4 regions of the Peribacillus sp. AS_2 genome follow, and region 2 is predicted to be linked to each of the others. Evidence: riboswitches for the same ligand, from Rfam matches in the RefSeq annotation. Region 2 holds a riboswitch; each other region holds the start of a gene.

Region 1 (5,399 bases), on a different contig from region 2:
CGGATATTGTCATCCATTCCGCTACAAAATGGCTTCTTGGAAATGGAACGACGCTAGGCGGTGTCATCGTGGATGGAGGGAAATTCGATTGGAACTCGCCAAACTATCCTGGCTTCACGGAGCCTGACCCAAGTTACGACGGTCTGGTATACGCCGAGGCAGTTGGCCCTGCCGCATTCATAACGAAAGCCCGGGTCCAGTTACTCCGTGATTTGGGCCCTGCGCTAAGTGCCCAAAGTGCATTCCAGTTTACGCTTGGACTTGAAACGCTGCATGTAAGGATGAAAGAGCATCTATCAAACACCAAGTCTGTCATTCAATATTTAAAAAACCATCCTGCCGTGACCTGGGTTTCACATCCTGGTGATGAGGATCATCCCGATAAAGCCCTTGCGGATAAATATTTGCCAAAGGGAGCTGGATCTGTCGTCACATTTGGGATTCAAGGTAATCGCGAAGCTGGGGCAAAACTTATCAATTCGGTGGAATTATGGTCCCATGTGGCGAATGTAGGGGATGCGAAGAGCTTGATCATCCACCCAGCAAGTACCACCCATCAACAATTGAATGAGGCGGGTCTTGCGAAAGCGGGTGTAAGTGCCGATCAAGTCCGTTTATCGATTGGGATTGAAAATATAGACGACTTAATAGAAGATTTGGAGCAGGCAATTGAAAAGGCGACGAAAATCGTCTCCTTGACATCCAAAACGCTTTAAGCAAAGTTCCTGTTCATTCTTGTACTAGAAATAATATACATTGCGCTCCTTTTTTATCTATGATAAAATTTCTCCATACTAAAGAACTTAATGATGTACAAATATTCTATATATTAGCTCTTATCAAGAGAGGTGGAGGGATGTGCCCGATGAAACCCGGCAACCGACAAGGAGATTTCCTTGGAAAGGTGCCAATTCACACAAAGTTTAATCACTTTGGAAGATGAGAGGAAGGCCTGTTTCTTCACCTGCCTTTCTGCTCATGCAGAAAGGTTTTTTCTATTTTAATTGGGAAAACTTTTACATGATAGGAGAAACAGACTAATAATGTAGAGAAATCAACTAAGTTCATAGGTTTTATTGGATAAAAGAGGTGAGGGTTAATGATTACATTGACGAAAGTCAGTAAGCTGTTCCGAACAGGAAAAGGAAACAGTGAGACGATCAAGGCTGTAAATAATGTGAATGTTGAAATAAATAAAGGCGAGATTTTCGGGATCATCGGTTACAGTGGAGCGGGGAAAAGTACTTTGATCAGAATGCTCAATGGATTGGAAACACCGACAGAGGGATCCGTTGTGGTGGCTGAAAAGGAAATTTCAAAAATTAAAGGGGCTCAGCTCCGTAAGGCCCGTCAAGAAATCAGCATGATTTTCCAGCATTTCAATCTATTATGGTCAAGGACCGTTCAGGAGAATATATCTTTCCCGTTGGAAATTGCAGGTATTTCTAAACCTGAACGCACCAAGCGTGTGAACGAATTGATCAAGTTAGTCGGACTTGAAGGCAGGGAAAAGGCCTATCCTTCGCAATTAAGCGGAGGGCAAAAGCAAAGGGTGGGAATAGCCAGGGCTCTGGCAAATGACCCTAAAGTGCTGCTGTGTGATGAAGCGACTTCTGCATTGGATCCGCAGACTACCGACTCCATACTCGAATTGCTTGTTGACATCAATCAGCGTTTGGGATTGACGATCGTCTTGATTACGCATGAAATGCATGTAATACGTAAAATCTGCCATCGCGTCGCCGTGATGGAAAGCGGGCAGGTTGTTGAACAGGGTCCTGTCCTGGATGTTTTCAAGAATCCTAAAGAACAAATGACGAAGCGTTTCGTGCAACAGGTAACGGAACCGGAAGAAACGAAAGAAACGATGGACCATTTGCTCGAACGCTATCCAGCAGGCAAAGTGATTCAATTGACCTTTGTAGGTGATCATGCAGAAAGCCCATTGATCACCAAGCTTGTACGTAACTTCGAGTTGGATGTCAATATTGTTCAAGGTAAGATATCCCAAACAAGAAGCGGTTCATATGGAACATTGTTTATCCATCTAGATGGCAAAGAGGATGAAATGCTCCGCGCAATCGAATTCATTAAAGCACAGCAGGTAGGCGTGGAGGTGATTACTCATGCTTGAAGAATTATTGCCGAATGTTGATTGGGAAGACATCATTGAAGCTACGAAAGAAACGCTTTACATGACAAGCGTCTCTGTAGTGGCAACCTTTTTTATAGGCATAATACTAGGATTGATCCTTTTCCTGACAGGGAAGGGTAATATGTGGCAAAACCGGGCTGTTAACGGAGTCATGAGTGCAGTCGTCAATATATTCCGTTCCATTCCATTTCTTATTTTGATCGTGCTGCTCATTCCTTTCACTAAAGCGCTTGTCGGTTCCATGATCGGTGAGAACGCTGCACTGCCGGCACTTATTATCGGTGCTGCCCCATTTTATGCGCGTATGGTTGAAATCGGCCTTCGTGAAATCGATAAAGGTGTAATTGAAGCCGCTAAATCGATGGGGGCAAAAACGAGCACGATCATTTGGAAGGTCCTTCTTCCAGAGTCGATGCCTGCCCTTATTTCCGGGATTACGGTAACATCGATTGCATTGGTTGGATATACCGCAATGGCCGGGGTCATCGGCGCTGGCGGGCTTGGTAATCTAGCCTATTTGGACGGCTATCAAAGAAATCAAAATGACGTTACGCTTGTAGCGACAATCGTTATTCTAATTATCGTCTTCATAATTCAAATTATTGGAGATGTGATTACATCTAAATTGGACAAAAGATAAAGGGAGATGAATAGGATGAAAAAGTTTTTAGGATTTGCATTAATCTTAGTGTTATCTATCGCTTTGGCTGCTTGTGGAAGTGAAAAGGATAAAAGCGGCAGCGATACGGAAAAAGAATCGAAGAAATTAGTTGTAGGGGCATCCAATGTTCCTCATGCAGAAATCCTTGAGGAAGCTAAACCGCTTCTTAAAGAAAAAGGAATCGATTTGGAAATTGAAACGTTCCAGGACTATGTTTTACCGAATAAGGCGTTGAATGATAAGGAATTGGATGCTAACTACTTTCAACACATTCCATATTTAGAGGGGCAAATTAAAGAAAATGGATATGACTTCGTCAATGCTGGCGGAATCCATATCGAGCCGATTGCTCTATATTCAAAAAAATATAAAAGCATTGATAAACTTCCTGAAGGCGCAACAATTATTATGAGCAGCTCTGTTGCTGATCATGGACGCGCTTTATCCCTTTTGGAAAAGAATGGCCTGATCACTTTGAAAGAAGGCATCGATAAAACGACGGCTACAACGAAAGACATCGTTGAAAATAAGAAAAACCTTAAATTCGATGCAGATTATGAAGCGGCCCTGCTTCCTAAAATTTATGAGAGCGGCGAAGGCGATGCAGTCTTGATCAACTCCAACTATGCAATTGACGCCGGTTTGAATCCGCTTAAAGATTCAATTGCGATTGAGGATTCCGAATCACCTTATGTGAACGTCATTGCCGTAAACAAAGGTGACGAAAATAAAGAAGCAATCAAAGCGCTTGTAGAAGTATTGCATTCTAAAAAAATTCAAGATTTCATTCTTAAAGAATACAAAGGTGCAGTTGTACCGGCGGATAAATAATTCGAGAATGGCGGCCTGATTTAATTCAGGTCGCCGTTTAAAAAGGTTTCGGAATGGTCTCATTCCGAAACCTTTTTTTTTTATTGGATTTAAAATCAGAATAGCCCTCTGCATTTGTTATTGAGTGCCGATGGGCAGGGATAACAACCGAAACGCTCATATTACACATAGCCATGGTTGCGGAATCTGCGTCAACAGCTTCAGGTTTTATTCATGTATGCTTCAGCAGTCAGTAACGGATTTGTGTTGGGACGATAGTAACACCCGGAAATACTCGATTAAGAGCCTCTGATTGAACAAATGATTAATAAAGCGCCGAACTTAGAGAAGTGAAGCACTTTATCACGGAAATCCTAACCGGCATTGAAAGGAATATAGAATGTAGGTGAAAGTGATTCTATCTGATTGTGTAGTCTTAGTGGATTGGAACGGAAGGTACGAGACTCCTGCGGGAAAAGCGAGTCAAGGGGAGACACCGCAGGCGCAAAAGCGCCGAGGAGGCTTCCGGACCGCCCGCGGAAAGCGAGTGCCTGAAGTGGAAAGTAACGTCCAAATTTTGAAAACCTAAAAATCTAAAAAACTGTAGTCAAACTAAAAATTATGAGCGGCGGATTATGCAAAAGCTGAACGGACAAACCAGCTCGCTATAATGATGATCAAGGTTGTTTCAAGTCTGCGGCTTAATGTAATTCCTTTCATGTTTAATCAGGAAAGGAAAGGGTATAGAGATAATGAAGGTGAAAAAAAGATACACAAATTTGAAAGGATGGTTCACTATCAATACTCTGGATTTAAATGTAACAAGCGAAATGGAAAAGGCGATGCAGTCTTCACATGGGATTGGCTACAGTGAGTACAGTAGAGACTTAGACCTCCGTATCGAGGTTGAGAAAGAACGGGATAGGGAACATGTAAAGTGCAACAAAATGGTCCAGGACCTACAACGCAAAATTCACGGCTAAGCATATAAAAGAATTCTTTAAAAGATCGGTCTGTAGAGGTAAAATGGAAAGTGGTCCATAAAATAAGGGTTTCCTTATTGGATAAACTTACATAATACCTGACAGTCCGATTTTTTTCTTTTTAATCGGAACGTTCATACCTTGCAATCGAAACCTTTGAACATATAGTAATAAGGGCGAAGATTTGCCGAATAATAAGATAATTTTAACAAAAGCTAAAATAAGTATGAATATGCAGTAAACAGGCCATATCTGTTAGTATTGTAAGAATAGGACAGGTTTTTAACATGGCCGAAGTGGAAACCCCTATCTATTTAGTTGATTCCAAATTGGATTTGTTATAAAATTGGAATGAGAATAAAGTGAGAATGCTTTTACGGAAATTATAGTAATGAAAGTAATCTTTACTTTCTGGTAATAAAATTGGAATTAGTTCACGGAGGTATTATTATGTCAGCTTCTACATTAACGGTTAAAGATCTGCACGTATCAATTGAAGGCAAAGAGATTTTAAAAGGGGTAAACCTTGAAGTTAAAGGTGGGGAAATCCATGCGATCATGGGACCAAATGGAACTGGTAAATCAACTTTATCATCAGCAATCATGGGTCACCCTAAATATGAGGTAACTAGCGGAAGCATCACATTCGATGGTGAAGATGTATTGGAGATGGAAGTAGACGAGCGCGCTCGTGTCGGTCTATTCCTAGCTATGCAATATCCAAGTGAAATCAGCGGTGTTACAAATGCAGACTTCTTACGTTCTTCCATTAACGCACGCCGTGAAGAAG
Region 2 (5,399 bases):
TCAATAGTCATTGCACATCGTTTATCGACCATTCATGACGCCGATCAAATCATTGTTCTGGAAAAAGGGCAGGTTCTTGAAAAAGGAACACATGACCAGTTAATGCAAAACAACGGCCGATACAAGCAGCTCCATGACTTACAGTTCCCTCAACTAAGCGATATCAAATACCTAGCAACTTAGCAGGCAACCATGCACAGAAAGCCTTTCTGTGCATGGTTGGCTTCATTTGAAATCATAACTTTCCAAAACCCGATTCGCAATGAGCTGATACCCTTTTTCATTCGGATGTAACTTATCACTGAAATACTTTGTTTTCTTTTCATCTTCAAAAAGATCATTTGTAGGAATGAATAACATCCTTTCACCTTTATCGGCTAATCCCTTTATTGACTCGTTATAATCGCGAATGTGCTGTTCAAGTTTTTGATTGTCTTTAATTGGGTTATATAGTCCTATTACCAGAATATCCGCTTTATCGTTTGCCTCTATCAGTGTTGATGTAATCTTTTTCAGATGGTTGATATATTCCCGTTTACCCTCATTGATTTTTCGGTCACTTATTTTCTCCAAGTTCCCGCCATTACTATTGATCAAGTCATTCGTTCCAATAAAAACAATGAAAGTATCGGCTTCATCAAGTTTCGTTTTAATTCGGTAATCATCTAGCTGTTTCATCACCCCATCCGTTTCCTGGCCTTTAATACCGTAATTCCAAAAACTTACTTTTTGCTCCGATTGGGGATTATTCAATTCATCTTCAAGGCCATCTATATATCCTTCCCCGTCCTTATCCCCTTTTCCATAGGTTAATGAATCTCCAAAAGCCATGACCCTTTGCACATCTTCCGACTCCGAGGCCTGAAATTCATATGCAGCAAAACATATAACCAATACGATAATCAATATACCTGCCAATTTTTTCATTTGGTTCTCCTCTTGTCTTTTTACTAGAAGTATTTAATCTTGTTCATACCCAAAAAATCTGCAGTACTAACATAAAAAAGAATTGTCAGATAAAGAATAAAGAGTGTATGATAATATAAAACTTTCAATGGATTGGGTTTCATTCAACGTCCCTAAAACCAAAAACGGGATTACCCTTCATTCTGGAGATTGAATAAATGATAGTTAGGAGTTTAAATCATGGAAGAACACATAGAGTTTAGAGAGGCAGAACTATCTGATCTACCCAGAATTGTTGAAATATATAATTCGACAATTGCTTCAAGGATGGTCACGGCAGATACGGAACCTGTATCCGTCCAATCGAGGGTTAAATGGTTTGAGGAACATCATTCAGAAAGTAGACCGCTATATATCATTACTATAGAAGGGAAAACCGCTGGATGGATGAGCTTTCAATCCTTTTATGGCCGACCGGCATATAATTCCACTGCCGAAATCAGCATTTACATTGATGATTATTTCCGGGGAAAAGGAATTGGACAAATTTCGATTCGAAAGGCAATTGAATTGAGTCCAAAATTAGGTGTTAAGACTTTATTGGGTTTCATTTTCGCCCATAATACACCAAGCCTTAAGCTTTTTTCTAAATTCGGGTTTGAAGAATGGGCACATTTACCTCAAGTTGCCGAGATGGATGGCATTGAGCGGGATTTGATCATTCTAGGTAAACGTGTCGATATTTAAATATAATTCTTTAGAGCTATTGCCTTGAGCAGTAGCTTTTTTAGATTAATACAGGTCGAATTGCTAATTTAAAAATACCTATATGCTTCTTGAAGAGAAAAATATTCAGAATCTCTTTTACTTGCTAACGCATTCAATAGCGTATCCAATTCTTGGCTGGCTTGTACAGTCAGCAGACTTGTTAAGCCGTAAATCGCTCCCAACTTTATCATTTCCTGTCTCTTCTCTTCAACTTTTTCTATAGTTACCTTACGGCAATGCATCATAGACACCTCCCATTTATTCAATATTTTTACACTTTTATCATAATGAAATCACTAGTTAAAATCAACTATTTTCCAGAAATTAAATGTGTTATTTTATAGGTCAAATGTGACAAAACACCTATTTTGTTATTTAATTATGTATAATTTGTGTCGTTTTCTAATAAACGCAAAAAAAGCATCCACTAGTGTAGACTGCGAATGCTTACATCATATCCCTTATCCAAAAATCCAAATATTGTATTCCGATTACTATGTCATCCATTCAGAAGGTGACTCGTTATTAGGTCTATTTATAACAATCTTATATTCATCTTCAAGTACTTTTAATGGGGCATCATAAAGGTGCCTTTCATCAGAGGTTTTGTATACTCCATTGGCCAATAGCTCTTCAATGAGTTTTGCCTTCCTCTGTTCAATCCTCTTAAATAATTCTGCCATGTAAATGGCTCCTTTCCGTCCTAGTGCCTGCTTCTAGTTAGCTAAACTTTATCAACTTGTTTGATTTCACCAAATTATATATACCTTTTCTAGTATGTCACTAAACGTTATTTCCCAAAAATAAAAGCCCCTTCTAATTTAAGAAGAGGCTGACAGTGTCCGTTCGGCTCTTCTTATCTTCCAAGCATATGCTTGTTGGATTTAGCACAGTTCCCTAAACGGGTCCGCTGCCGAGGTTTCTTAGGGCCAAGTCCCTCCACCTCTCTGGATAAGAATTCAATATATAATGATGTAGAAATGATTCTATCCTAATAATCTTCAAAAGTCAATTACCTGGTTCTCCCTTTTTTCCTGGACATAAAGTGATTCCTCTTTCAAATACGGGTTGCATTTTCTTGTCTTTCTGATATGATGTCAGTAATTACATACAATTCACACCACTAGGGGAGTCTTTTTTAAGACTGAGATGGAATTAGTTCCGGACCCTTTGAACCTGAACCGGCTCATACCGGCGGAGGGAAGTGGATGATATCGTCCATTTTACAGACTATATCCATCTACCCCGTTCCGTATTCAGGAACGGGGTTTTTTATTTAACAAAGGTAAAGGGAGCCATTCTATAGGAGGATGAACAATGGAGAATACAAAATTAGAAACATTCAGTGATAGACTGCATGCACGGGCAAAAGAGATTTGGAAAAGGAACCATTCACATCCCTTTGTCCAAGCAATTGGAAACGGCACACTTCCTGAAAAGAAATTTGCCTATTACCTGAAGCAGGACTATGTCTATCTCATGGATTATTCCAAGCTCTTTGCTTTAGGTGTCATCAAAGCCCATAACATCGAAACTATGTCAAAATTTGCGAGCATTTTAAATGAAACCCTTCAAGTGGAAATGGATATTCATCGGCATTATGCTTCCGAATTCGGGATCAGCTCCAAGGAATTGGAAAATACAGAACCTACTCCAACCACTCTAGCCTATACAGGTTACATGCTAAATGCAGCTCAGCATGGGACTTTGGCAGACTTGATCGCCTGTCTCCTGCCCTGCGCTTGGGATTATTATGAAATCGGTTTGCTATTAAAAGAACAAAATGGAGCAGCACTGGAAAACAATCGCTACGCAGATTGGATAAGGTCCTATTCATCTCCTGAATTCGGGGAAGCACACAAGTGGCTAATCGCTTTGTTGGAAGAATTGACGGAAGGCATGCCTGAAAAGGAACTTCTTAGATTAGAAAAGCACTTTTTGGTTACTTCCCGATATGAATATTTATTCTGGGACATGGTTCAAAATGAGCAGGATTGGCCTCTGTAGGTGGTTGACATGAGGATGAACCCTATCAAGAAACTGACATTGACTGCCATGATCACGGCTTTAACGACGCTTACCAGTTCATTTATTTTCATCCCTGCAGGATTTGCAAAAATCTTTCCTATTCAACATCTGGCAAATGTCCTGACGGCGGTTCTATTGGGGCCTGCATATGCGGTGACACAAGCTTTTTTAGTTTCCATTATTAGAAACATGATTGGTACCGGTTCAATTTTCGCCTTTCCCGGCAGCATGATTGGTGCACTTTTGGCCGCCATCCTTTACCGAAAAACACAAAGCTTAAAATTCGCCTGTTTAGGGGAAGTGATCGGGACCGGCTTTCTCGGTTCCCTGGCCTGTTATCCGCTTGCAACCCTCCTATTGGGAGAAAAAGCTGCTCTTTTTGGTTTTTTACCGGCTTTTATGTTCAGTTCATTCGCAGGTGCGATTTTAGCTTTCATATTACTTAAAATATTGCTAAAAAATACTTATATGAAGGGGTTTTTTTATGAAAACAGCATTAACGATCGCAGGCTCTGATTCAGGGGGCGGTGCTGGAATACAAGCGGATTTAAAAACATTTTCTGCACATGGTGTATTTGGAATGTCTGCCATCACAGCCGTTACTGCCCAAAACACAATGGAAGTCCGTTCTGTACAGCCCATTGAAACTGCTATCATATCGGATCAAATTGCAGCTATCTTTGAAGATATTCCTGTCGATGCAGTAAAAATAGGCATGCTTGGATCAAAAGAAATCGTGGAAACGGTCGCTGCGTCCCTTAAAACCTTCATGCCTGCCATCGTTATCCTTGACCCTGTCATGATTTCCAAAAGCGGCCACCATTTGCTCGACGAAAAGGCCGTCTCTGCCTTAAAAATGGAATTGCTTCCGCTTGCAAATCTTGTAACACCCAATGTACCAGAAGCGGAAGTACTTACTGGCTTCCCGATTCGGACGAAACAAGATTTCTACAGGGCATGCATTTCGATACAAGAAATGGGTCCCAAATCCGTTTTACTTAAAGGCGGCCATGCAGCAGGAAATCCAAATGATCTTTTTTATGATGGGACTGACTTCCACTGGATCAAGGGAGAGCGCATTCATACAAAAAACACTCATGGTACGGGCTGTACCCTATCATCCGCCATTACATCTAACCTGGCAAATGGACTGCCATTGCAAGTGTCGATCGAGCAAGCCAAGACCTATATTTCCGAAGCGATACGCAATAGCTTTTCAATCGGTAAAGGTCATGGACCTGTCCATCATTTTCATTCATATTCAAAAAAAGAAAGGAGTGACTTATTATGAAGGTTTCCTCAGCCGATTTATTTATGAAGGTAAAAGAAAGGAAACCACTCGTTCACCAAATCACCAACTTTGTTACGGTCAATGACTGTGCAAATGCCACCCTTGCCATCGGAGGTTCACCAGTAATGACATCGAGCCCAAGAGAAGTGGCGGATATGGTCAAATTAGCAGATGCATTGGTCCTGAATTTCGGTACGATCGATGATAAGGCCTTGGAAGCAATGGAGATTGCCGGTAAAACGGCAAATGCCCTGGACATCCCAGTCATTTTGGACCCGGTGGGCGTTGGTGCCACCTCCTATCGTACAGAGCAAGTCAAAGAGCTCCTAAGTAAGGTTACTTTCCAAATCATTCGCGGAAATGCGAGTGAAATCCTGTCATTGATAGGTGGGGATACCGTTACTCG
Region 3 (5,399 bases), on a different contig from region 2:
AAAGAACTGCCGGGGAAAGTCTTGTCAATTCGTGCCGGGCAAATAGTAGGTCCATATGATTACACTGACCGATTGCCGTACTGGCTTAAAAGAATAGCGGAGGGGGGAGAAGTTTTAGCGCCTGGACGCCCTGGACGTCCAATCCAAATTATCGATGCAAGGGACTTGGCTCAATGGATCATCCAAATGATGGAAAAGGGCGTGACAGGTACGTATAATGCCGTTGGACCAGAATACATACTGACAATGGGGCAAATACTTGAAGGCTGCAAAAAGGTAACAAGAAGTAATGCTGCCTTTACATGGGTCTCTGAAAAATTTTTAAATGACAATAAAGTAGAGCCGTGGGGAGAAATGCCTTTATGGATACCGGAAGAATTCTCTTTACCAGGAGGTAAGGAACCTTTGAATGGGTTTTTGGCTGTCGAAAACGATAAAGCAATCAAAAATGGACTGACATTCCGTCCCCTATCAGAAACTCTCGAAGATATATGGAATTGGGAAAAGGGCCGTCCGGAATCCGCCGATAGAAAAGCAGGCATGCACAGACAACATGAAAGTGATCTTCTTGGATTATGGAAACAGACAATAGGTTGAGACCTTCTTTTATTATACTGAAGTATTAATGGAACATTATGTATGCTTGGTGGAAAGGATGACTTTATACAATGAGGAATCAAAAAAACGATGGGGTCAAAACCCCATCGCTTTTTTAGGAAGGGCTTGCATGGTTTGTAAGGATTTCAAGGTTTTCCATGTCGGCTGCCACTTTTTCCTTGTTGATATCAGGGAAAAGAAGATGGATGTCTTCACCTTCTTTGACAGAGTGGGCTGCAATCAGTTGAAGTTCCGCCTTAGTTCAACAGTCAGGCCAATATCAAGCAATGTCATCGGCAATTTAAGCACCCGGTAGATGGGCAGCAATTGTTTGATTTCCGAGAATTTCCCTTCTAGCATAAGTTGGAATGAAATTCCATATGCCACTTTTTCCCCGTGAAGTAAATGATGCGCTTGGGTGATGGAAGTCATGCCATTATGAATGGAGTGGGCACCGGCAACGCGCAAGTACTGGCCGCCAAACCCGCCAACAAGACCACTGGTGATGATGTTCGTTTCAATTACACGCTGCAGCGCATCTGTCCATCTCCCTTTTTCCAAATCAGCTAAGGCTTCCTCGCCATATGTCAATAAAACTTCCTGGCATTGCCTTGCGGCCAGATGGGCCAATTCAAAACAAATGGACTTGGTGGCGAGCTTTTCGGCCAGTGTATTGCCCTCGTACCATTTCGCGAATGTATCGCCGATTCCGGCATGTAAATGCGTAATAGGCGGGGCCGCTGCGGACCTCCAGTAAGGTACTCATAATTGCTCTCCTTAATGAAAGGCCTGTTCCCGGTAAAGGGGAAGCAGGCCTTGATTATTTGATCAATTCATCCAGTCTGGTTTTCCGAATCCGGCAAATTTGTCATCGATCACTTTTTCAAACTGGTCGGATTCCACTACTGATTTAATATCCTTGGCAAATTGAGCGTCTACATCTTTTGTATTCACTGCAACAACGTTTCGATACATATCCGGCATGTTTTCTAAAACTAGGGCATCCTTGAGGTCCATTTTCGCTGCAAGAGCAAAGTTGCCAGGGACCGCCGATAGGTCGACGCTGTCTGTTGCGCGGGGCAACTGAGCGGATTCCAATGGTTTTAGCTGGATGTTTTTTGGATTTTTCGTTACATCCTTTTCAGATACTTTTAAAGGGTCGACATTTGGATCGACTTCAATCAACCCTTCATCCACCAGCACTTTTAGTGCACGTGCCAGGTTAACCGGATCATTGGGCACTGCAATGGATGTACCGTCTTTCACTTCTTTCAATGAATTATACTTATTAGAATATATGCCCATTGGCGCTGTTGGAACTATGATAAGGTCGGAAAGCTTTAAATCATTTTCTTTAGCGAAGTTATCCATGTACACTTTATGCTGGAAAAGGTTGGCGTCGATCGAGTTGTTGCCAAGCGACTTATTCGGCTGGATATAGTCGGTGAATTCGACGATCTCTATTTTGTATCCAAGATCTTCCAGACCTGGTTTGATGGCCTCCTTAACCATATCGGCGTACGGCCCGGTAGTCGCCCCAATCTTCAATTCTTTTTTGTCTTCAGTATTTGGGGATGCATCATCGCTCCCGCAAGCTGCCAAGCCGAGTGCAAGTGCACAGACTGATAATAACGAAGCTATTTTCTTCATTTGAAATTCCTCCTGAGTAATGAAATGTATTGAGTCATTAAAAAAAGTGATTGAACCTATCGCTTGTTAACTATGTATGAAACTTTGTCACCAACCATTTGAATGAGTTGCACAAGGCAGATCAGCACGACGATCGTCGTGATCATGACTGTGTTGTCATATCGGTAATATCCGTACCGGATGGCCAGGTCGCCAATTCCGCCACCGCCGATTGTCCCAGCCATTGCTGAGTAACCGATTAGCGAAATGGTCGTTAATGTCAGTCCTTGAATGATTCCCGGTTTTGCCTCTGGAAGAAGGACATCCTTAATGATCATCCATGGAGTGGCACCTACGGCAATTGCTGCTTCAATCACTCCTCTGTCTATTTCACGTAATGCCGTTTCAACAATCCTTGCAAAAAAAGGGATTGCGGATACGGACAGGGAAACAGAAGCTGCTCTTGGCCCTATCGTCGATCCTGTAAGTAGGTCCGTTAAAGGAAGGAGGGCGACCAAGAGAATGATGAACGGGATTGAACGGACAATATTGACTGCGAAACCGAGAGATCGATTCACGATGCCATTTTCAAAAAATAAATTCCTGGTTGTTGAAAATAGCAATACTCCAAGCGGTAAACCGATCAGCAGGGCTACTGCAAGAGAAACGCCAACCATATAAATCGTTTCAAGAAAGGCTTTATTAAGATCAGGTAAAATATTGACGATGGGATTAAGCAGTGACATGTTTTAACACCTCCACAGAACTGGAACGATCTTTTATATATTCCAATGCCGAATGAATTTGGACGGCATCGCCAATTAACTCGATGATTAAAATGCCTAAAGGAACATCCTGGATATACTCAATTTTACCGTGTAAAATATTTCCCTTTACTGCATGGGATTGGAGAGTATCCGAAAGAATCGATTCACCGGCGGTTTGCCCTTTAAATTGGATTTTAATAATCGTACCTTCACTTTCTTCAATCAAGTGCGAAGGGAGTTCGAAATCCAGTACACTGCTAATGAATTGCTTCGTTAACTCCTGTTTGGGCTGTGAAAATATTTCATAAACGGGTCCTTCTTCAATTACCCGGCCATCCTGCATCACGGCGACTCGGTGGCATAGTTCTTTGACCACTTCCATTTCATGTGTAATCAACACGATGGTGATACCAAGCTCACTGCTTATCTTTTTCAATAACTGTAAAATCGCTTTTGTAGTTGTTGGATCAAGGGCTGAAGTCGCTTCATCACATAATAGTACAGTGGGTTCATTTGCTAACGCGCGAGCAATGCCGACCCGTTGCTTCTGTCCACCGCTAAGCTGTGCAGGATAGACATCTTTCTTATCGCTGAGCCCTACTATTTCCAACAATTCCAATACACGTAACTTAGTCGCGTCCTTCGATCGATGCGCGGCCCTTAAGGCGAAAGCGACATTTTCATAAACGGTTTTTGAACTGACCAGGGAAAAGTGCTGGAATATCATTCCGATTTTTTGCCGTTGTTTACGAAGCTCTTTGCTAGATAAAGAGGTTAAATCAATGCCGTCGATAATGATCTTTCCACCTGTCGGACGTTCAAGCAAATTCAAGCAGCGGAGTAATGAGCTTTTTCCAGCTCCGCTGTAGCCGACAATTCCATATATTTCACCAGTTTGAATGGTTAAAGATACGTTATCCACTCCGATAACTCGGTTTTTCTTCGAGACGTATTCCTTTCGGACTGAACGGATTTCAATCATGAGCTTTCCCCCTTAAACATTAAAAAAGCTGCCTCTATCATTCAGAAAGAGGCAGCGAAATCATATCTCGGCTTATCTTTCAGAATGCAATCATTCTGCAGGAATTGGCACCGTTCCCTAAGGGCGGTTGCCGGACATCACAGGGCCTGATCCCTCCGTCACTCTTGATAAGTAAATTATTATTTTAGAATATTTCAAGTTTTATAATATAATCTATATTATTTGTAAAATCCGTCATTGTCAATCGTTACTTTTATTTTTTTTGTCATTAAATCTGGTACAGTCCGTTAAAACGATTCATGGAAAATGGGCTATTATGCAATAATCCAGCATTTTCATCGAAGCTATTCATTCCAATATTTCCTTGTCAAAAAGGTAAAGTGGTACTACATTTATTATAGAAAGTTAAAAAAAGGAAGATGAAACTATATTTATACAATGATTGGGAGGAAACCGAATGATAGAGATCAAGACGATAAATGATGTGGTTTGCGTGCATGGGACTCCTGGCGGGAATAAGGCGGGGATGAGTGTGTATGTCTTTTTAACGGATGGCCTATTGATAGATACTGGCGCACAGATTTTATTGGAAGAACTTACTCCATTCTATGAATCCGCAGACTTCGACTCAGTGGCCCTGACTCACTATCATGAAGATCATACGGGGGGTGCTGCCTGGATACAGGAACATAAAAAGGTCCCTCTTTTCATTCACCCGATGTCGGTTGAGGTTTGTGCAAAGGATGCTGAATATCCTGAATACCGCAAAATTTTCTGGGGAAAGAGAGACGCCTTTAAAGCTGAGCCTCTGGGGAAGGCCATTCCTTCCCGTACCCAAACGTGGGAGCCGATTTTTACCCCAGGTCATGCAAAGGACCATATGGTGTATTTGAATCACAATAATGGCGTGCTCTTTTCAGGAGACCTTTTCGTAACCCCAAAAACAAAGCTTGTCTTACGGGAAGAGTCGGTCCCGGTGATAATCGATTCCATAAAAAGATTGCTTCAATATGACTTCGGGGAAGTGTTTTGCTGTCATGCTGGGCATGTCCCTAATGGGAAGGAGATGTTTCGAAAAAAACTGGATTATCTGGAAAATCTCCAAGGGGAAATTTTACGCTTGCATTCTCAAGGGCTGACCGTTCATGAAATCCAGCAGGTCGTTTTACCGAATCGCTATCCCCTTATCGAGATATCTGGGCATGAATGGGATTCAGAGCATATCATTACATCGATATTAAACGAAAATATTTTAAGTGCGAGGGAGAATGGGACTATTTGATTGCTATCCGTTTAACGGTCTGACTGATATAAAAGAGAGCTCTCCATAAGAGAGCCCACCTTATTCATTTATTGACATTGGGATCTGTTTCATCATAAAAATCATGTGCTTCTTCGATGTTCTGAAGGTTAGCGACTTCATA
Region 4 (5,399 bases), on a different contig from region 2:
CGATTGCAGTTAAGTGCAAATGGTCATGTACATCAAGCTTTTGATGTACATTATGCCTTTTTCTTTGCATTTGCTGCAATGATGCCAATGAAACGGCTGCATACTCCGTCAATAAACATACAGCATCCGTATTCAGCGCCTGTATCGTATATATTAGCTGTGCGGCCTCCATCTCACTTACCATATCCGCTTTATTCAATAAAATGAAATCGGCATGATGGATTTGCTCTGCAAGCAACTGTCGAAGCTGCGGAGACAGTTCCTCCCGATCGCGCCACCTTAATAAATCGACGACCGTGATGATCCCTTTATACTCCAGTTTTTTGGCGAAAATCGGCGACATGATGCCATCCAATACTTCAACTGGATGAGCTGCACCCGTCGTTTCAATATAAACCGCATCCAGTTCATTTTCGGTTAGTAACTCATGAAGCTGAACCTCCAGTTTATCTTGAATTGTGCAGCAAATGCACCCGTCAAACAATTCCTTCAGAGGCACTCCATCACCAATGAGTCCGCTGTCAACCGATACACTGCCGAGCTCATTTAAAAGCACTGCCACTTTTCTGCCCGCTTCACTTTCCTGTTTTAAAATATTTCGAAGAAGCGTCGTTTTCCCGCTGCCGAGAAAACCGCCCAATATGTACACTTCGGTCGTTTTCATTCTTATCTGCTCCTATAATCCGGTTAAATTCGATTCCGTTAAATTTTATCATAACTAGCTTACTAAAGCACTTGCCGGATTCACATAAAAAAACCAGCCCGTAAGCTGGTTTTAGACTAGACATTTTCGAAGAAAACTGCAGTTTTTTATTTAAAAACGTCCAGTCGATTTCAGAAATCCGCTCCCTTTCCGCCGACTGTCCCCCGAGCCGCATCAAAGCAGTGTCTGTGGGTTCTCGGCTAGCCAGTTATTCGGCAGGAGTGTCGCAAGTTTCTTCAATCCAAGGGGGATTACAGGAAAAAACCATTAAGGATAATCTGGTCTTGTTTTAAAATCATGGTTCGAGATGAGACCATTCCGACTTCCCTTTTTTCTACAAATAAAAACCAGCCCATAAGCTGGCTTTTCAACATTGATTCATGCTTGAACTTCGTCTTTTTCGTAAATCGGCACCCATCCTGCAGCTGTTACGAAAATCCGGACAGCAACAGTTTTCCTATCTTCCGCGAGCGTGAAATAATGTCTTGTTGATTCTGGTACACTAATAAGATCTCCTGGATTAAGCCGTACATCAAACCACTGTTTATCATTGCCTTCAATGGCAAAGATACTCGTTCCGCCTGCTATGAAACGCACTTCATCATCTTCGTGATGGTGTTCCTGCTTAAAGTTTTCAAGCATTTGATCCAAGTTCGGATTTGCATCGGATAATGTGATGATATCATGGGCTTTATAGCCTCTTCTTTCAGAGATTTCCGCTATCTCTGATTGGAACGTTACAAGGATTTCCTCCTTGTCAGCATCTGTTAGATCGTATTTTTCCACAAGATGTGCAGGTAATTTAGAAATGTCCCATTGCTCATAAATAACCCCTTGTGTTTCTAAAAAACCTTTTACCTGTTCAACGTTTTCAATAACCTCGTTTGTTTCATGGAATCTGATCGTCGCCATCATTCATTCCTCCTCTATGAGTATTTATCTTATAGAACCTGCAAACGCCTTTTGTTGATTAAGCAACAGTTGATATTGAAATAAAAATTCGCAGGCTTCAAGTATTCTTTTTGCCTCGAATCCGCTTTTGCCCCAAACCGTAATGCCATGATTGCGTATCAGCACAGCGCCAGAGTCTTCTTCGACATGCGGCTTGAACTTATCGGATAGCAGCGGTATGTCAGCGTGATTATATATGATTGGAATCCGAAGCTCCGAATCTTCATCCCACCGACCGGTCGCTTTAATGATTTCATGATTACGAAAGGAAACTTGGCCTTCATCTCCGTACAATTCCGATATCACATTATTTTCAACTGTATGGACATGGAGTACACAGTTCGCATTGGTTTTTCGGTAAATGTCTGTATGAAGTAAAGTTTCGGCCGATGGTCTTAGGTTCGTTTCTTCAACTGGTTTTCCTTTTAAATCCACCAGTAAAAAGTCCGAATCCGATTGCTTCCTTTTATCCTTACCGCTTGCGGTAATATAAAAGAAAGGGCTTTTGGGTTCGCGGATGGACAAATTCCCGCTAGTTCCCATAAACCAATCCCTTTCGGCCAGTTCAGCTTTAATATCTGCCAACTCAAGCCATTCTTTAGAATGAGTGTTCACGCTTTAACCACCTCCTGCTGCTTTATGATGTCAATTACATCAAAAAATGTTTCGAATCCTTGATGTGGAATTCCTTCCCTACCGCATTTTTCAAGCAATATGTCACGGGCTATGACAAAATCGGCCTGTTTTGCCGCTTCAAAATCCGTAACTGAATCTCCAATAACGAGTTTAAAATCTTCCGGACCCGCAATTTCCCTCATAATGGATGGCTTGCAGCAACCGCAATCATTACTACATTGCTCATCACAAGCATGTGGCCACTCAATATAAATCTTTTCCTTATCAAAAAATGCATGGTTGCAATAAACGGACTCTGTTGGCAAGATATCATTCAAAAGGGGTGAAATGAAAAAATCCATGCCCCCGCTAACAATATATAAAGGGATATTGGCTTGTTTCGTATACTCAACGAATTCATAAAACCCTGGTCGAATGCCGGCCGTTTTTCTTACATATTGGATGATGTCATCCTTCAAGCCACTATCAAGCAGGGAAAACATATCCCCAACTCCTGAAGATATACTGATTTTTTGCTGAAGGACTCCGTCTTTCAACGCTTCCCATTCCGGAGGGGCAAATTTCTTCATAATTGAAATGATATTATCTGTGTTGGTGATCGTTCCGTCAAAATCACAAAAGATGATCGGTTTCATTATTTCTTATAGGCCTCCCCACAACACAAGAGCTTTTTTTAGGGTTTCTTCCTCAGCCGCCGCTTCAGAAAGTTCCTTTCCTGCCAGAAATGCTTCCACAGCAGAACGGAATGCCTTGGCACCGCCCTCTGCTCCGTCAGGGTGACCGTGAATTCCGCCTCCGGCATTAATCACACTATCAAGCCCGAAATCCTTGATCAGGTCCGGAACCATGCCCGGATGAATGCCTGCAGAAGGAACAGGGAAGGCTTTCTTCCATGAAAGTTCATCTCTTGTCAGAGCTTCAGCAATCGCTAAGGTCTCCGTTTTTTCAAGTGCGACATTTCCATAAGGGGAAGGGAACAAGGATAAATCCGCACCTGATAATCTTACTAATTTACCAAGCAATAATGGATAGCCGATACCATAAAATGATGAAGATGCCAATGCCCCGCTATATGCGGGGTGCGCCATGATCGGCAGCTTTATACGATCATGTTCACTCAAGGCCTGCAATACATCCAAACCATATGTATGAACGTTGAACAATAAAGCATCTGCCCCTGCTTCAGCCGCTTGCTCTGCCTTATCCAATAATTCAAAAGTTTTCCCAGATAGATTGACAGCATATAAAGTACGGTGGCCAGTGGTTTCATAGACTTCATTCAATATTCTTTTTCCCGTTTTTATTCTATCGAAAAATGGAGTCAGTTCCTGGTCGAAGAGGATCTCATCATCCTTAACTAGGTCGACACCTCCCAATGCTTGTTGCCTCAGTTGCTCATTATGAAATGTTAGGTCTCTTCCCAATACACCTTTAAAGATGCTCATCACCAAGGGCCGGTTAAATACGCCAAGCTTTTCCCTTATGCCTTCAATGCCAAATTGCGGACCGGGAAAAGCTTTTTGAATATCACCGACAAAATCCAAGTCTATAAGTTTTATTTCACCGTCCAATGAAAGTTTGCCGAAGACCGTCGTAAGGATTGCAGGTAAATCATTGGAGAAATTCCTTGCAGGATAGGCAATTTTAATCAGCGAACGGTATACTTTCCGATTAAAGTAGCTGTTTGCCCTCTCTTCTTCAGATAGGGGGGTCACCGATATGACGCGTCCCTTATGTTTTTCCAGTTGTATCTGTACCAAATGCGGCAAGTCCGTCCATGTCCCGACAGTCAGACCCAAGGCAATGCTCTCTGCTTTTTTCTCATGATTTCCAATAAAGTCATGAATTAAATAAGTAGCGACTATCTCGCTCATCTGATCACTCCTATAACACGTTAGTAAACTCTCGATGTCACTATTGGTCTGAGATGGTCTCAAAATGGCAAAAGCCCCTTCATAAAGAAGAGGCTTTAAAAAGCCATCTTCTTATCTCCCAGCCATCGGCTGCAAGAATTAGCACCGTGCCTTGTGGATTTCAAAAAATCCGGCGGAAGGATTCCGCCCCATTTTACAATGGAATTACGGTCGGTTGCTGGGCTTCATCGGGCTAGTCCCTCCACCTGCTCAAAATAAGAAAACGCTGATATATAAGTTGTATCCAGTATCGAAAGATTAAGAATTTATTTTGTATTCTGACAGGTAATTCCTACTTTGTCAATAAGTTTTAACCATTTAAAGTGAATAAATCGGATATCTTATTGCATTAAAATAAGTTTAATGTCCGTATTCGTTCCACAGCCTCTTGCAGCCGTTCTTCCGAAGTCAGTAGCCCTACCCTGACATAACCTTCGCCAAATTCACCGAACCCATTCCCTGCGGCAACAGCTACATGGGCATGCGTTAATAAATAGTCCGCAAAACTCTCGGACGTAAAACCTTCAGGTACCTTGAGCCAGGCAAAAAACGATGCCGCTGGAGCTTTGACATCCCATCCGATGGACCTCAATCCCTCAATGAAAACATTCCTTCGCCCCTCGTACATTTGCACTAACTGCTCTACACAGGTCTGTGAGTCAAGCAAAGCACTTGCCGCAGCTTCTTGTATCGCCGGGAAGAGACTCACATAAAGATGGTCTTGTAATAGTTCAAGAGATTCTATTACACTCTTATTACCCACTGCGAAACCGACTCTCCACCCTGCCATATTGTATGTTTTCGATAGAGTGTATATTTCAACTCCTACATCCTTCGCTCCCTCCGCCTGGAGAAAGCTTATCGGTTTTTTTCCGTCGAATCCGATCGCCCCATAGGCGAAATCATGGACCACACAAATTGAATGTTCTTTTGCAAAGGAGACGGTTTCATCAAAGAAACTTTTAGTTGCAGAAGCGCCTGTGGGATTATTCGGATAATTCAAGAACATCATTTTGGCTTTATCAAGAACTACTTTATGTATGTCATCGTATTTCGGAAGAAAATCATTTTCTTCTGTCAAGGGCATCAGTTCGGTCTTTGCCTGGGCTAAAACAACACCGGAAAGATAATCCGGATAGCCGGGATCTGGAACAAGGATCGTATCACCTGGATTCAATAAGCACTGCGGAAGTTCG

The links. A riboswitch is a leader RNA that binds a small molecule or an ion and turns the genes downstream of it on or off. The one in region 2 is predicted to bind S-adenosylmethionine.
Region 1: it holds a riboswitch for S-adenosylmethionine, as region 2 does, so the genes downstream of both, OTG27_RS02020 (methionine ABC transporter ATP-binding protein) here and OTG27_RS09690 (Fur-regulated basic protein FbpA) in region 2, are expected to answer to the same signal.
Region 3: it holds a riboswitch for S-adenosylmethionine, as region 2 does, so the genes downstream of both, OTG27_RS07270 (methionine ABC transporter ATP-binding protein) here and OTG27_RS09690 (Fur-regulated basic protein FbpA) in region 2, are expected to answer to the same signal.
Region 4: it holds a riboswitch for S-adenosylmethionine, as region 2 does, so the genes downstream of both, mtnW (2,3-diketo-5-methylthiopentyl-1-phosphate enolase) here and OTG27_RS09690 (Fur-regulated basic protein FbpA) in region 2, are expected to answer to the same signal.

Annotation. Positions count from the first base shown of each region.
Region 1 covers NZ_JAPTGA010000001.1:433,614-439,012, forward strand. The annotation lists gene OTG27_RS02015 (O-acetylhomoserine aminocarboxypropyltransferase/cysteine synthase family protein) at 1-716, shown strand, start outside; SAM riboswitch class I at 834-946, shown strand; gene OTG27_RS02020 (methionine ABC transporter ATP-binding protein) at 1,100-2,134, shown strand; gene OTG27_RS02025 (methionine ABC transporter permease) at 2,127-2,795, shown strand; gene OTG27_RS02030 (MetQ/NlpA family ABC transporter substrate-binding protein) at 2,811-3,647, shown strand; gene OTG27_RS02035 (YuzK family famiily protein) at 4,385-4,609, shown strand; gene sufC (Fe-S cluster assembly ATPase SufC) at 5,060-5,399, shown strand, end outside.
Region 2 covers NZ_JAPTGA010000004.1:365,627-371,025, forward strand. The annotation lists gene OTG27_RS09670 (ABC transporter ATP-binding protein) at 1-183, shown strand, start outside; gene OTG27_RS09675 (DUF459 domain-containing protein) at 226-927, opposite strand; gene OTG27_RS09680 (GNAT family N-acetyltransferase) at 1,147-1,653, shown strand; gene OTG27_RS09685 (aspartyl-phosphate phosphatase Spo0E family protein) at 1,722-1,916, opposite strand; gene OTG27_RS09690 (Fur-regulated basic protein FbpA) at 2,169-2,357, opposite strand; SAM riboswitch class I at 2,528-2,632, opposite strand; TPP riboswitch at 2,790-2,894, shown strand; gene tenA (thiaminase II) at 2,992-3,681, shown strand; gene thiW (energy coupling factor transporter S component ThiW) at 3,697-4,218, shown strand; gene thiD (bifunctional hydroxymethylpyrimidine kinase/phosphomethylpyrimidine kinase) at 4,187-4,993, shown strand; gene thiM (hydroxyethylthiazole kinase) at 4,990-5,399, shown strand, end outside.
Region 3 covers NZ_JAPTGA010000003.1:366,297-371,695, forward strand. The annotation lists gene OTG27_RS07250 (NAD-dependent epimerase/dehydratase family protein) at 1-597, shown strand, start outside; gene OTG27_RS07255 (hypothetical protein) at 838-1,188, opposite strand; gene OTG27_RS07260 (MetQ/NlpA family ABC transporter substrate-binding protein) at 1,426-2,247, opposite strand; gene OTG27_RS07265 (methionine ABC transporter permease) at 2,304-2,972, opposite strand; gene OTG27_RS07270 (methionine ABC transporter ATP-binding protein) at 2,959-3,975, opposite strand; SAM riboswitch class I at 4,045-4,149, opposite strand; gene OTG27_RS07275 (MBL fold metallo-hydrolase) at 4,433-5,257, shown strand; gene OTG27_RS07280 (hypothetical protein) at 5,322-5,399, opposite strand, start outside.
Region 4 covers NZ_JAPTGA010000002.1:198,750-204,148, forward strand. The annotation lists gene OTG27_RS03735 (CobW family GTP-binding protein) at 1-664, opposite strand, end outside; gene OTG27_RS03740 (cupin domain-containing protein) at 1,082-1,615, opposite strand; gene OTG27_RS03745 (methylthioribulose 1-phosphate dehydratase) at 1,640-2,269, opposite strand; gene OTG27_RS03750 (2-hydroxy-3-keto-5-methylthiopentenyl-1-phosphate phosphatase) at 2,266-2,925, opposite strand; gene mtnW (2,3-diketo-5-methylthiopentyl-1-phosphate enolase) at 2,932-4,164, opposite strand; SAM riboswitch class I at 4,273-4,425, opposite strand; gene OTG27_RS03760 (pyridoxal phosphate-dependent aminotransferase) at 4,553-5,399, opposite strand, start outside.